DNA from 2 places in the Sporofaciens sp. St.21A7 genome. Region 1 is predicted to be linked to the other one. Evidence: predicted binding sites of a transcription regulator. Region 1 holds the regulator's gene; the other holds the start of a gene.

Region 1 (7,677 bases):
CCGCCACCGCATACCCCCAGATATACTCCTTATCAGAGAGAAATTTTGCCACCTGTAAGGCGCCATGACCGTATCCGTCTGATTTAATTACGGATAGGATCTTCACACCTTCGTCCAGATTCTGCCGCATCATCTCCATGTTATATTCTATCGCATCAAGGTCTATCCTTGCACAAACTCTGCTATAATTCTTCATTTTCTGCCTCCTGTTCCCCAAATGCCTGATTCCGACTTACAGTTTCGCAAATGCACATATGCCTTACTCAAAACTCTAACTCCTTAAATGCCTCACTCAAATATAATAGCAGATCTTGAGCCATTACGCTATAACTTCCTTTCGCAGCCTGCGCATAATCCCCCGACCTGCCGTGGAGATATACGCCAAGCACAGACGCCCTGTGGCCGTCCATGCCCTGTGCCAGAAGCCCGGCTATGATACCTGCCAGTACATCGCCGGAACCAGCCTTCGCCATCGAAGCATTTCCAGAACGGTTGACATACATTCCCCCTGTGGGAGAGGCAACCACAGTACGGGAATCCTTGAGGACGCAGGTGCAGTTTTGGCTTTCAACGAATTCTCCCAGAATACCCATACGGCCTTCCTTCAATTCTCCCACGCTTCTGCGAACCAAACGTGACATTTCTTTCATATGGGGCGTCAGCACAAGGGTTTTCACATCCTTTGAATACTCCATCTCTTCCCAATGCCCCGCTAACAGGTTCAATCCGTCCGCATCTACCAGACAAGGAACCTCCGCCTTCTGAAGCGTCGTCTCTAACAGCTTGCACGCCGTCTCTTTTGTCCCGATTCCCGAACCGATACAGATTGCATCCGCCCAGGAAAGCAGCCCTTTCAGTTCCTCCTTTCGGTACTCCGTATAAGTAGAAATAACCGCCTCGGGAAGAAGCTGCTGCAAGATAACCCGGTTCTCCTCTGGCGTATAGATCCGCACCAGTCCCGCGCCTGAGAGATAAGCCGCCTTTGCATTCAGGAAAGCTGCGCCGGACATCCCTTTGCTTCCGGCAATCACCAACAGTTTCCCATAGGTCCCTTTATTAGAATCCGCCTTGCGCACAGGCAGCATCTTTCTGTAATCCCCGCTTTCACAGAGATACATAAGCCTAGATTCCTTGGAAAGTCCTTCCGTATGGATTCCGATGTCCGTAACCGACACCTTCCCCGCATACTCTTTTCCCGGGTACAGCACAAGCCCCAGTTTTTCTAACTGGAATGTGACCGTCAGGTCTGCCCGGAATGCAGTCCCAAGGACGCCTCCCGTATCCGCCGAAATACCTGACGGCATATCGACGGCAAACTTCACGCCGCCCGCCCGGTTCATCTTCTCCAGAATGTCAAAATATTTTCCTTCGACTTTCCTGCTAAGCCCTACGCCGAAAACAGCATCTATGATGATACTATATTCACCATCCTTAAATTCGTTGCATATCTCGCCGCCGATTTCCAAGAGCCGCTCCATCTGACGCTTCGTCTCCTCCGTACAATGGGAAGCGTTACCGACAAAGCATACAAGCGGGGCGTATCCTTTCTGCCAAAGAAGCCGCGCTATGGCGAACCCGTCCCCTCCGTTATTTCCGGAGCCGCAGACGATACAGGCTCTTGACAAGTCAAGCCCTTCTTCCTCCATCACCTTCACACAGGAAACCGCCGCCCTTTCCATCAACTCTAAGGAGGGGATTCCCACCTCCCGGATGGTATACTGATCCGCCCTCTTCATCTGAGCGCCATTCACCAGATATCGCATATGTTCCTCCTTATTCCCCATACCTTCCCGGCCGGACGCAAACGGCAGCAGGATACAGCGGGTAAAATCAACAAACTGTATGAAAAATACTTTTTCTAAAAGCAATTTCCATACAGTCTTTCAATCATTACTTTTTGTGTTCCTCATTGAACCTGTTAATTTTATAGGACAACTGCATCAGGCTCTCCGACAGATGCACATTCTCAACGATAACATGCTCCGGCAGGTTCAAATCTGTGTGAGCAAAATTCCAGATTGCCCTCACGCCGTTGGCGACCAGGAGATCCGCCACCTCCACCGCCCGGTCCTTAGGGATGGTAAGAGCCGCAATCTCTACCTCGTTGTCCTTCACAAACTCGCCAAGCTCCTCGATCATCCGAACCGGTACGCCCCGTATCGTCATGCCCGCAAGCCTTGGGTTCACATCAAAAATTCCTTTCAGGATGAATCCCCTCTTCTCGAATGCCGCATAATTCGCCAGGGCCTGTCCCAGATTACCGGCGCCTATGATAATCATACGGTGATCTTCCTCCAAGCCCAGGATCTTACCGATCTCCGTATAAAGATACTTCACGTTATATCCATATCCCTGCTGCCCAAATCCGCCGAAATTATTAAGATCCTGACGAATCTGGGATGCCGTCACCTTCATCCGCCTGCTCAGGTCATTGGACGAGATCCGCTCTACCCCGTTCTCCAATAACTCACCAAGATATCTGTAATACCTGGGCAACCTTCGTATGACTGCCTGGGAAATTTCTCTTTCTTCCAATTTTAATTCACCTTCCATTTCCTTTCTAATACCCAATTATATAGAATTGTTAGATTAAAGTCAAACTTTTAGTTGTATTTTGTATAATTTTCGTTATAATGAAAGGGTATCAGCCTGCCAAAAAAGCAGGCTCATTTACTCAATTACAACGTCTGATCGGCCAAAACCACAGACAGGAAACACAAAAAAGGAGGGACATCATGATACTGGCATGCCACGGACTTTGCAAATCCTTCGGTGAAAATGTCATCGTCACGGAAGGTTCATTTCATATAGAAGACCACGAAAAAGCCGCCCTCGTAGGGCCAAACGGCGCCGGAAAGACCACGCTGTTCAAGATGATTGTCGGCGAACTCCCCACAGACGGCGGGGAAATCGTCCTGACCAAAGGAAAGACTTTGGGCTATCTCGCCCAGCATCAGGACATGGTAAGCGGCAGTAACATCTATGAAGAAGTAAAACTGGCCAAGGCAGACATTATCGCCATGGAGCAGCAGATCCGTTCGATTGAGCTGGAACTGAAATCTCTGGAAGGGGACGCCCTTGCCGCACGTCTGGAGACCTACCACAGGCTGACCGCCGCTTTCGAGCGTGATAATGGATACGCCTATGAAAGCGAGATTACAGGCGTCCTCAAAGGACTTGGCTTTGGCGAAGAGGATTTCTCCAAGCCCGTAGCCACCCTCTCGGGAGGCCAGAAGACACGGGTGTCTCTGGGGAAACTCCTGCTTACGAAACCAGACATCCTGCTCCTTGACGAGCCGACTAACCACTTGGACCTAAACTCCATTGCATGGCTTGAGACCTATCTTTTGAATTACCCTGGAGCCGTACTGATCGTCTCCCATGACCGATATTTCCTGGACCGGGTCGTTACGAAAATCTTAGAAATCGAACTTGGGAAACTCATGGTCTATACAGGAAACTACAGCGCCTACGCCGAGAAAAAAAGGCAGCTTAGGGAAGCCAGGCTCAAAGAATACTTAAACCAACAGCAGGAAATCAAACACCACGAGGCAGTCATCGAAAAACTGCGCTCATTTAACCGGGAAAAGTCCATCAAGCGGGCGGAAAGCCGGGAAAAAATGCTGGAAAAAATCAAGCCCATAGAAAAACCTGCCGAAATGAATACCGAAATCCATTTAACATTGGAACCCTCGCGTATCAGCGGCAATGACGTGCTGTCCGTAGATTCCCTTGGCAAATCTTTTCCCAATCAGGTATTGTTCACGGATGTCAGCTTTGAAATCAAACGTGGGGAACATATCGCCGTCATCGGGGACAACGGGACGGGAAAGACTACGCTCCTGAAAATCCTGAACCAGGTACTACCTGCCGACACAGGGACGTTCACCTTGGGAACCAACGTCGAAATCGGCTATTATGACCAGGAACACCATGTACTCCACATGGAAAAGACCATTTTCGATGAAATCTCCGACGACTACCCGGAGCTTACCAACACCAGGATACGCAACATGCTGGCGGCATTCCTGTTCACAGGGGACGACGTATTCAAACGGATCGGGGATTTAAGCGGCGGTGAGCGGGGCCGCGTTTCACTGGCGAAGCTGATGCTTTCACGGGCGAACTTCCTGATTCTGGACGAGCCCACGAACCATCTGGACATCACCTCCAAGGAGATCCTTGAGAAGGCGCTGAACGACTATACCGGGACTCTGCTCTATGTGTCCCATGACCGGTATTTTATCAACCAGACGGCGACGCGGATTCTGGAACTGGTCAACCACACTTTCGTCAACTATATCGGGAATTACGACTATTATCTGGAAAAACGGGAAGAACTGACCGCCGCTTATGCCGGAGGCGAGGAAGCGCTTTCTTCCTCTGCCGGAACCGTATCGGAATCGAAATTAAGCTGGCAGGAACAGAAAGAGGCGCAGGCAAGGGAGCGGAAACGCTTAAACGAACTGAAAAAGACCGAGGAGCGCATCACCACCCTTGAGGAGCGGGATGCTGAGATTGACCGTATGATGGCGCAGGAGGAAGTATTTACCAACTCCATGAAGTGCCAGGAATTGGCGGACGAAAAGGCTTCGATTGCAGCGGAATTAGAAGTATTATATGAGCGTTGGGAAGAATTAGGGACGTAGTAAAACATGTTACTACGTCCCGTTTTTCATTCATTCCCCTGCCTGCTTTCCTGCGCCGCCTTCTTCCACGGACGCTCCTTCCCAAGCCACCCCTTTTCCTTCCAGTAAGTGACATCCGGCAGATGTTTCCCGTTCTGCTGCATATGCCGCATGATATAGAACAAAATCTTCGTCTTCAACGCCGGGGTCACGGAAGCGGTATCCCGGGTCAGCTTCATTGCAAGCCGATCCACATCATTTACGATCTTCTCCTTAATCGGCATCTGCACATCCTCCCACCGTACCGCAGCCACGGCAATCCCGTATGTATAGATCCGCGCCACGCCCCAGAAGAACAGGCTGCTCTTGATATCCTTGAGCGTGGATCTCATCCCGCCGCCAGCCCCGGTAGTAATGCAAACAGCCTGCTTGCCAAACATGCACTCCGCCGGCCTATGCACCATAAACCGGTATCCGTAATGATCCAACAGGGCCTTCAAAGCCCCTGTCACATGAAGCACATGGACCGGAGACGTGAACACCAGCAGATCCGCCTCATCAATCATCCGCGTCACCCGCTTCATATACATCAGATAATCCGGACACTTCTTCTCGCTCTCCATAATACAGGCCGCGCACCCCCGGCAGTATTCCGGCATATCCTTAGGAAGAAATAACTCAATGACCTGATCTTCTTCCCTCGCAATCTTTTCAATCACCATCTTTCCGATATGATAGCTTGAGCCGTGCCTCATGGTGCCGTTAATCATCAGTATCTTCATCTCGTTCTCCCTTCTCTATGTATCTATCTATCAGAATGTAAGCCAGCCATACGCAGGCTTATCCACACATTATTTCACATCAATAGCCAGATGTTATCCGCCTGCCATTAGCTTGACAAATCATCATACTATTTTATTATAGCATTATCATAGAAAAAATGGTATGGTTTTCACAGATAAATTTGTCCCAAAAACACGGAAAGCTAACTTGACATTTTCTATCTTCCCCCTTATACTGGACGTATGGAAAATAAACTTTCCATCACATTTTGCAAAAAAGGGAGGGGCAGCCATGACCACCAAAAAGAAAAAACAGACATATATCCTTGTAGGGCTCCCAATGTACGCCATTGCCTCTATGTTGAAAAATCTCCACATCTTCGGCAGCCAGGCAGCCGCCGTATGCCTGACTCTCATCCATTACGCAGGCATGTTGCTGGCTTTAAACGGAGTCCACTACTTCGGAACCACCTACCAGTATGAGAAATACCCCCAAGAGAGCCGCCAGACTGTCATCGACCTAAACGACGAGCGTACCAGGACCATCCATGACTTAGCGAAAGCCCGGACATTTGACATTATGGTATACGTGTTGATTTGCCTGCCATTCCTTCTTATCGAGGCAAAATCCGATTTACTGGGAATCATCGGCTCTGCCGCAGCATTGCTTATATTAGGCGGCTCCTACGCATACTATGCCAGAAAATATTCCAAAGAAATGTAAATAAGGGCGCCGGGAAATATTGCAGAAATGCACCATTTCCCGGCACCCATTTTAACAGGCTAATCCTCAAGCAGCTTCTCCGACTGCTCTAATGCACGTATAAGCCCATCCCAGCCACCAACTTTTATGGCCCTTAAAAATTCCATGGAAATTTCCTGATTCGGGATAAATACTTCTTCCTTGTCTTCATCATACGCAAGATACCCCAGATGGACTAACAGTGTCAACACATCATCCTTTGTCTTAAATGTAGTCATATCATTCTGAGATGTTGAAGGATCTATCTTACATTGCACATGATTCAGAAGCTTGGCTACCGCTTCTTTCAAACCGTCAAAATTCCGGTCGATATACATCTTTAATGCCTCATATGTCTCCGTTCCGGTCCTGTAGCTTTTATACTTTTTCTTCCGCATCACATCAACGACAGATTTTGGATTATAAATATGCAGTCCATTCAACAAGTATCCATCATACCATTTGCTGAGTTCCGTATAGCCGAGTGTTCCCCATACTTTTTGATCGGAAGGATTCCGGTCATATAGGCAAGCTCAACATAATCCTGGCCTTTAAAAAGTCCCCTGAGGAAGTCAAGATATCTCTTCTGGACATCACTGCGCTCCTTCGCTATCCGGAAAACACAGTCCATATTCATCCAATTCAAAACGAATTAACGGCTGTCCGAAAACTTGAATTCCCAGGATTCACATACAGCCCCATACGCATAACCTCCTGACAGGCTGATTGCAGCAAAGTCCTGCCACACTAAGATAACCTCACTGCAATCGCCTTGATAAATTCCTCACTGTTCAGCACCGTCGGATTCTCAATCGTCGTAATCAATGCCAGATCCTTCGTCATCTTCCCGTCTTCAATCGTATCCACCGTGGCCTTCTCAAGCCTGTCCGCAAAATCTATCAATTCCTGATTCCCATCCAGCTCTCCGCGTTTCCTAAGCGCTCCCGTCCATGCAAATATGGTCGCTACGGAGTTGGTAGACGTCTCTTCCCCCTCAAGATGCTTATAATAATGCCGCTGCACCGTCCCGTGGGCCGCCTCATACTCATAATACCCGTCCGGAGACACCAGCACAGAGGTCATCATGGCAAGAGAGCCAAAGGCAGATGAGACCATATCGCTCATCACATCCCCGTCATAGTTCTTACATGCCCAGATATACCCGCCCTCAGACTTCATCACACGCGCCACGGCATCGTCAATCAAGGTATAGAAATATGTAATTCCCGCCTCCTTGAACTTCTCCTGATACTCCCCGTCATAAATATCCTGGAAAATATCTTTAAACGTATGGTCATACTTCTTGGAAATCGTATCCTTAGTCGCAAACCAGAGATCCTGCTTAATATCCAGCGCATAGTTAAAACAACTTCTCGCAAAACTCTCAATAGACTGGTTGACATTATGCATTCCCTGCACAATCCCCGCGCCGTCGAACTCATGGACCAGTTCTCTTGTCTCCTGTCCATCCTTCGCCGTATACACAAGCTCCACCTTCCCGGCTCCCGGAACCTTCATCTCAGAC
Region 2 (7,677 bases), 460 kb from region 1:
ACGAGGAAGTAGAGAAAGTCATTAAGACTGGTATCGCCCTTGCAAAGGCAGCAGGCTACACAGGCGAGTACATCACAGACAAAGACCGTATCAAAGAGATCTTGCCGGACATTTCCACGGACAACATTCTCGGCGCAGGTTACACGGCAGACGACGGGTACTTCGACGGAACCATGATTTCCAATACATATGCCAAGAAGTTCCAGAAGAACGGCGGCGTGGTAAAGACTGGTGTCAAGGTGACAGAGGTCGTAGTTGAGGACAAGAAGGTGAAGGGCCTGAAAACGGACGACGGACAGGAATATGAATTTGACGTAGTTGTTGACTGTACCGGGCCATGGAGCAAGTTTACGGGTGAGATGGTAGGCTTAGACGTACCGATCTGGCATACCAAGGCAGAAGCTTTCTTCTTATGCCCTCCGGGAAAGAAGCTTGACTACACCTTCCCTGTATTGAAATATCCAGAGTTCTACGGACTCAGGGCCGGCGACAACATCTTTATCTGTAAGTCACACTTATCCATGGATCTGAGCAACCCGATGCATGCGGGACAGTGGGATCCGGATAAATTGCCGGCGACAGGCGGAACAGACGATTACTTCATCGACTTCCTGCTTGACCAGTTAGAGGCAAAGGTTCCTGGAATCGTAGACAGCGGATTGGTATCCTCCTGGTTATCCTACCGTGCAGAGCCTAAGGATTTCTGGCCAATCTTAGGCGAGACCCCGGTAGAAGGCTACATGCTTTCCACAGGATACGGCGGGAACGGCGTGATCGAAGCTCCGGCTGCAACACGCGACCTTGCAAAATTAATCATGCGCGGCGAGAGTACGCCATTGCTGGAGAATTGGGCATTTAAGCGTCTCCTGTAGAAGAAAAACAGTGAGTGAATTCAGAAAACGATTCAGGAGGAAACCATGAATATAGCAGTTCTTATTAAACAGGTTCCGGTTTCAAACGATGTATCCGTAGATCCGGAGACTCATGCACTTGTGCGGGCGAGCTCAGAAGGTATGGTGAACCCGGCTGATTTGAATGCAATCGAGGAAGCCATGCTTCTGAAAGAGCAGACGGACGGAAAGGTTGTGGTCTTCACCATGGGGCCGCCGGACGCGGAGAAGGCGTTAAGGGACGCCATGGCGCTTGGATGCGACGAGTCATGTCTGGTGACAGACAGAGCCGTTGCAGGCGGAGATACGGTTGCGACGGCAAAGGTATTGGCAGCGGCAATTAAGAAATATGGCGAGTTTGACCTGATTGTGGGAGGAGCGTTGTCGGCAGACGGCGCTACCGGACAGGTGGGCGCAATGGTTGCTGACTGTCTCGACATTCCCCATGTGGTAGAGGCGCAGGGAATGAAGTATGACGAGGCAGAGGCAGACAAGATTGTGGCTGTGAAGAAGTTCCATGACAAACGGCTGAGTATCAAGTGTGCACTTCCGGCAATGATTTCATTTAACTTCGGATGCAACGAACCTCGTCTTGCGACCCTCCGCACCAAACGTGCAGCGAAGAGTAAGCCGCTTGTGACATATACCAATGCGGAGCTGGGGCTGCCTCTTGAGGAGGTCGGTATCGCAGGTTCCCCGACGGCAGTGGTGGATTCTTTCTCACCAGAGGCCGGAAGAAAGGCGACTATGCTGGAGGGAACACCGGCAGAGCTTGCAAAGAAGCTTTACGACCTGATTGAAGAGGAGAAAGGAAAGTAGACCAATGGCTAATGGAATTTGTGTTTATGCAGAAAGTTATAAGGGGAAATTGGAGCCGGTAGCTGCAGAACTGGTTTCAGCGGCTAAGGAGATTCAGAAGACCACCGGCGAGAAGGTTCAGGCAATCGTGCTGGCGGAAGAGACTGACGGCATTGTGGCTGACCTTGACAAGCTGGGCGTGGAGGAAATCTACGCTGTAAAGGCTGGGCGTGACTGTTCGCAGCAGGACGACGCCGTAAGCAAGGCGATTGCAGAAATGCTGAAAAAAATCGATCCGTCCAGCGTCTTGATTCCGGCGACTCCGGAGGGACGTTCCATCTTCTCACGGGTAGCCATGAAGTTAGGCTGCGGAATGACTGCAGACTGTACGGAGGTACTGGTAGGGACGAAGGAAGACGGTTCTTACTATATTAAGCAGAATAAGCCGTCCTTTGGAGAAAATGTTTTCGTAACAATTATCACGAGAGACGGATACTATCCGCAGATGATGACGATTCGTCCGGGCGTGTATGCGCCTTCGGAAGAAGCGGCAGGCGGACAGGCCAAAATCGAATATTTTGATGATATCAGGCTTACTGATTCCAAGATTGAGATTATTGAAGAGGCAGAGGCAGAGAACGAGACCGGAAGCATCCTTGGAGCCGAGGTTGTGGTAGTCGGCGGAAGAGGAGTCCTTGAAGATGATAATTTTGCCCTGCTTGAGAAATTTGCAGAAAAAGTTGGCGGAGCCATTGGCGGTACAAGGCCGATGGTAGATTCCGAGATGATTCCGTTCAATCATCAGATTGGACAGACGGGGCTTACCATCCGTCCTAAGATTTGTATCTCTTTTGGCGTATCGGGTGCGATCCAGCACACGGAGGGCATCAAGGATACGAAGCTGTTCGTGGCGGTCAATACGGATGAAAACGCAGCAATCTATGGTGTTGCTGATTATGGAATTACGGCTGACTTAAAGGATGTTCTGGAGAACTACTTGAAACTTTAGTGAAGGTTTTGGCTGGTTTGATATGACACGATAAGGTAGAGGGGATTGTCAGGCGAAGAATTGCAGTGCCGTGACAATCCCTTTTTATTTCTTTTGGCGGTTATATGGCAAGGAAATAGCCGTTCAACGGATCTGTATAAGGCTCCAGAGGATACCGCAGAGGGTGTCAATACCAGAGGAGTGCCCCACCGCTGAGAAGGCAGTAAGGATTTCGTCAGATGAGGGCAGGCCATACAGGCTGACGACCGGAAGGCTGAACTGGCCTTTAAGGGCGCAGGACAGGAAAGCCGCGCTGATGTCGATGGTGTCGGCGAGCCGGGCTTCGACCGATTTTTTTACCATTTTAGCGAAGGGATGGTCTGTGTTGCCGGAAAAGAGTATACCTGCCAGTACCCCGCACAGGAAATCATCGCCGCTTGGGGTCAAGCCGCATCCTAATCCAAGAAGCCGGAGCAGTTCCAGTGCAGCTTCCTGATATTTCCTGTCAAGCAGGAGTTTATTGCAGCGTAGGATATCGTTTTTTGCGGCAAGGAGTACGAGGGATAAGGAGCCGTCTGTATTCGTCCCGGCAGGCGATTCGTTGTCCGAATCAAGGAGACGGCAAGGACAGTCCTTAAACAGAATGGTGAATCCTCCTGTCTGTGCCTTTGAGACGGCTTCCCGGATACTGCCGATTAGGGCAAGACGCGAGGGGGCGTCCAGCGCCTTTGACAGTTTTAAGTCATAATGCTGCGGGTCTTTAAAGGTAAAACGGTAAGAAGCACAAGGGGCTTTGCCGTCGCCGGAGATGAGAATGCCGTCTTTTTGAAAATGGACGGTATCGCCGGGGCTGACGGTAAGGCGCCCAAAGCCGTCGGCAGTAAGTCCTGTGATGAGGCTGATTGGGGACAGGGGTGAATGGTCTGTCTGTAAGGAAAGAATCTGCCTGCCGTCCGTAAGGTTGATGGTGCGGCGGTATACGGAATGGACGGTTCCTGCCATAAGGCGCTCTAGTATATTTTCCGCATAATAAGATATTTGTTTGATTTGATATTCCATAGTTCGGCTCCTTTGCATGGCGGCGGTGCGCCGTAATGTGGCAAATGCTTGGGTTCGGTGTATCCCCAAGGTTTGGTCTTCATTTTATATATGGTATCAGAGAAAGCAAAAAAATACAATCATAAAGAATTAAAATCTGGTTTATAATTTTAGTGCATAATGATAATATATTAACGATGTTTTTGGGGAAGAATTGTGCATTATATACAAAAACGATGGAAAATATTCTCTGTTTTGTGCTATTGTGATTTATATCATTTTGGATTAAAATAGTATACAGATAGTTAAAATGTGGTTGACCGGTAGAAATTTTTTAGGAGGTATGTTATGTATGATTTAGTGATTCGAAACGGCAGGCTTGTGACCCCGGACCGTATCTATGAGGCAGACATTGCGATTCAGGACGGCAAGTATGCGGCATTCCTGGCAGCAGGGACAGAAGCAGAGGCGAAGGAGACCATTGATGCCAAGGGTAATTATGTATTCCCGGGCATCATCGACTGCCATGCACATCTGAATGAGCCAGGATTTGAGTACAGGGAAGATTTTGAGACGGGTTCCCGGGCGGCGGCAGTTGCGGGATGTACGACATTGATCGATATGCCGCTCAACAATGACCCTTCTCTGATGAATAAGGAAATCTTCGACCTTAAAATGAGTAAGATCAGCAAGCATTCTGTCATTGATTATGCTTTATGGGGCGGGCTTGTAGGCGACTATGACGACAAGCCGGGTTCTGTGAAGAACAACATGGACGATTTGGTAGAGCTGCATAACTGCGGCGTTGCGGCGTTTAAAGGATTTACCTGTCCTAACGGGAACCTGTTCCCGACCGTGAACATGGGGAATGTGCGCAAGGCGTTGGAGATTTTGAAGCCATACAATGCGCTGTGCGGATTCCACTGTGAAGAGTACGGCCAGGTATTGGAAAGAGAGAAGGAAGCCAAGGCAAAGGAAGGCCAGACCAATGAGCAGAAGATTCGTGATTTCTTAGATTCCCATGATGTCTGGACAGAATATGTTGCGACGAAGAATGTTATCGACATGGCAAGGGCGACAGGGGGACGTGTACACATCTGCCATGTCAGCCATCCGTTGGTAGCCCAGGTGGTAAAGGACGCCATCCATGAAGGCCTTCCGATTACGGCAGAGACTTGCCCGCACTATCTTGGATTCACAGAAGACTTCGTATTCGAGAAGGGAGCGCCGGCAAAATGTACGCCTCCGATGCGCAAGGCAGAGGATATGGAGAAGATGTGGGATTATGTGCTTGACGGAACCCTGTCATGCGTAGGCAGCGACCATTCTCCGGCGGCAGACGAGGAGAAGGACAATGCAACTAAGGATATCTGGCATGCATGGGGAGGGCTTAACGCAATCCAGTTCTTCCTTCCGATGATGTTCGATATGGTGGTGAACAAGAAGGGGTTAAGCCCGACGCTGATTGCGAAGGTAATGGACTACAATCCGGCTAAGATTTTTGGGCTGTACGGACGTAAAGGGGCGTTCGAGCTTGGATTTGACGGTGACATCGTAATCGTAGACCCAGACAAGGCATGGAAGGTAGACCAGACGAAGCTTCTGACCAAGGGGCATGTATCATGCTTCGACGGACAGGAGGGCAAGGGTGCGCCGACGTGTACCATTATCCGCGGCAAGGTAGTGGCTTTAGACGGAATGTACAAAGAGGAAGCGGTAGGATACGGCGAGTATATCACACCGGTAAAATAAATGATCCAAACCGGCGGCATGGCCGGGCTTCTGGCCATGCCGGATGCCGGGAAGGATAGATTGGTAAAACGAAAAAGGAGAGAGATTATGGGTGACGTAAACAATGAAAAGAAAGAGGCAAGCTCATTAGCTCCAATTAAGCCTCAGGACCGTATTATGAGCTGGGGGTCCAACACGATGCTCTGGCTCGGCGGATGTATTTCCATCGGAACACTGACCATGGGGAGCGCACAGCTTGAGAAGGGGCTGAACCTGATTCAGTTATTCCTCGCAGTGTTTATCGGTTCGTTGATTCTGATTATCGGTATTGCAGCGAACGACCAGTTTAGTTATAAGACGGGCGCTCCTTACGCAATCCAGCTAAAGAGCGCATTTGGTACGAAGGGAAGCTCTATCCCGGTATTGCTCCGTGGGCTTCCTGCTATCGTATGGTATGGTTTTCAGACATGGTTAGGAGGAGCGGCTCTTAACAATATTTCCATCGTGTTCTTTGGGTTTGACAATATTTGGGTATTCTTTATCTTGTTCCAGGTAATCCAGATTTTGCTGTCCATCAAGGGATTCCAGGGGGCAAAATGGGTTGGGAATATCGGCGGTGTCGTTATTTCCATCGCAATGATTTATCTGTTATATATCTGTATTTCGCAGTATGGCGACGTAATCGGCGACAAGCTGATGAGCCATGGCGGAACATGGGGAATGCCGTTCATCGGCGCAATTATCGCATTCTTCGGAAACAGTACGACGGTTATGCTGAATGCAGGGGATTATTCCCGGGAGGTAAAGGCAGGATATTCATCCGTAGCCCGGGGGGCGTCCTATTTCTGCGCAATGGTTCCGGCAACCGTATTGCTTGGGCTGATTGGCGCTATGGCGTCTACGGCGACGGGAATCGCAAACCCAATCAATGCATTTGCACAGATGGTTGACAACAAGGTTGTCCTTCTTGTAACCTTAGGATTCATCATTTTTGCACAGTTATCTACAAACCTTGCAAGTAATGTAATCCCGCCTGCATATGCATTCATGGATGTATTCAAGATTAAGCACAGGACTGCAGTTATTATTGTCGGTATCCTTGCGGTAGCTACCTGTCCCTGGATTCTGACCAACGACAGCTCGGCGGCTGGGCTTGACCTGTTCGTTAAGATTTATTCCGCGTTCTTTGCACCGATTTTTGCGGTACTGATTACAGACTTCTTTGTTCTACATAGGAGAAATATATCGGAAGAAGTTCTGAATGATCTCTATGACGACCATGGGAACCATGCGGGCATTAACTGGGCGGCAATTATCGCAATCGCTGTGGGCGCGGTAATCGGCCTGATTAATGTAAATATTTCATTCTTTACGGCAACGCTCCCGACAGGGGTTGTGTTCCATTTCTTGATGAAGAAGATGCCGTCCTGCGAGCGTTTCAGAAAAGGAACAACGTTGGAATAATGAGGATATAGGAGGTAATGGCAATGTATGACGTATTAATTAGAAATGGAAAGATTGTTACGGCGGATGCTATAACAGAAGGAAATGTAGCTGTGAAAGACGGCAGGATTGCCGCAGTCCTGACGAAGGGAGAAGAGCCGGAGGCGGCAAATGTCATTGATGCGGCAGGAAAATATGTGTTCCCGGGAGCAATCGATACCCATGCCCATCTGAACGACCCTGGTTTCGAGTGGCGTGAGGATTATGAACATGGTACGGCGGCAGCGGCCCTTGGCGGATATACCACAGTGATTGATATGCCGCTCCAGAATGACCCGTGTATGACGAATGCGAAGGCATTTGACTTTAAGGAGAATAAGGTTTCCCCCAACGCGTATGTTGACTACTGCTTCTGGGGTGGGCTTACAAGCTATAACTTTGGCGACTTGAAAGATTTGGATGAGAAAGGCTGTGTTTCCTTTAAGTCCTTCATTGGTCCGGTTTCACCGGATTATGAGTCGCTGAACTATGGGCAGGCGATGGAGGCCATGGATATTATCAAGGAGTTTGACGGGCGTGCAGGCTTCCATTGTGAAGACTATGCAATCATCAAGAACCAGGAGAAGAGGATGAAAGAATCCGGGCGCAACGACTGGAAGGCGTTTCTGGAATCCCGTCCGGTGGTTGCGGAGATTGTCGCCACAGATGCGATTATCGAGATTGCCAAGGCGACCGGATGTAAGGCGCATATCTGCCATGTATCCCACCCGGCGGTGGCGAAGAAGATTA

The links. The regulator Rex, encoded in region 1, represses fermentation and respiration genes when NADH is low (regulators of the CRP and FNR family bind a similar motif). The targets are predictions, from matches to a motif close to ATTGTTAANTANTTAACAAT.
Region 2: the regulator Rex is predicted to act here: its motif matches at 3,894-3,913, upstream of AC6I3O_RS16060 (oxamate carbamoyltransferase subunit AllH family protein).

The regions. Positions count from the first base shown of each region.
Region 1 covers NZ_BAAGFN010000001.1:2,786,806-2,794,482, forward strand. The annotation lists gene alr (alanine racemase) at 1-196, opposite strand, end outside; gene AC6I3O_RS13675 (NAD(P)H-hydrate dehydratase) at 264-1,763, opposite strand; gene AC6I3O_RS13680 (redox-sensing transcriptional repressor Rex) at 1,891-2,535, opposite strand; gene AC6I3O_RS13685 (ABC-F family ATP-binding cassette domain-containing protein) at 2,736-4,649, shown strand; gene AC6I3O_RS13690 (flavodoxin family protein) at 4,676-5,410, opposite strand; gene AC6I3O_RS13695 (hypothetical protein) at 5,703-6,134, shown strand; gene AC6I3O_RS13700 (hypothetical protein) at 6,194-6,595, opposite strand; gene AC6I3O_RS13705 (hypothetical protein) at 6,592-6,798, opposite strand; gene AC6I3O_RS13710 (NADP-dependent isocitrate dehydrogenase) at 6,900-7,677, opposite strand, start outside.
Region 2 covers NZ_BAAGFN010000001.1:3,250,477-3,258,153, reverse strand. The annotation lists gene AC6I3O_RS16075 (NAD(P)/FAD-dependent oxidoreductase) at 1-872, shown strand, start outside; gene AC6I3O_RS16070 (electron transfer flavoprotein subunit beta/FixA family protein) at 918-1,709, shown strand; gene AC6I3O_RS16065 (electron transfer flavoprotein subunit alpha/FixB family protein) at 1,714-2,697, shown strand; gene AC6I3O_RS16060 (oxamate carbamoyltransferase subunit AllH family protein) at 2,821-3,735, opposite strand; gene allB (allantoinase AllB) at 4,063-5,466, shown strand; gene AC6I3O_RS16050 (NCS1 family transporter) at 5,554-6,909, shown strand; gene allB (allantoinase AllB) at 6,933-7,677, shown strand, end outside.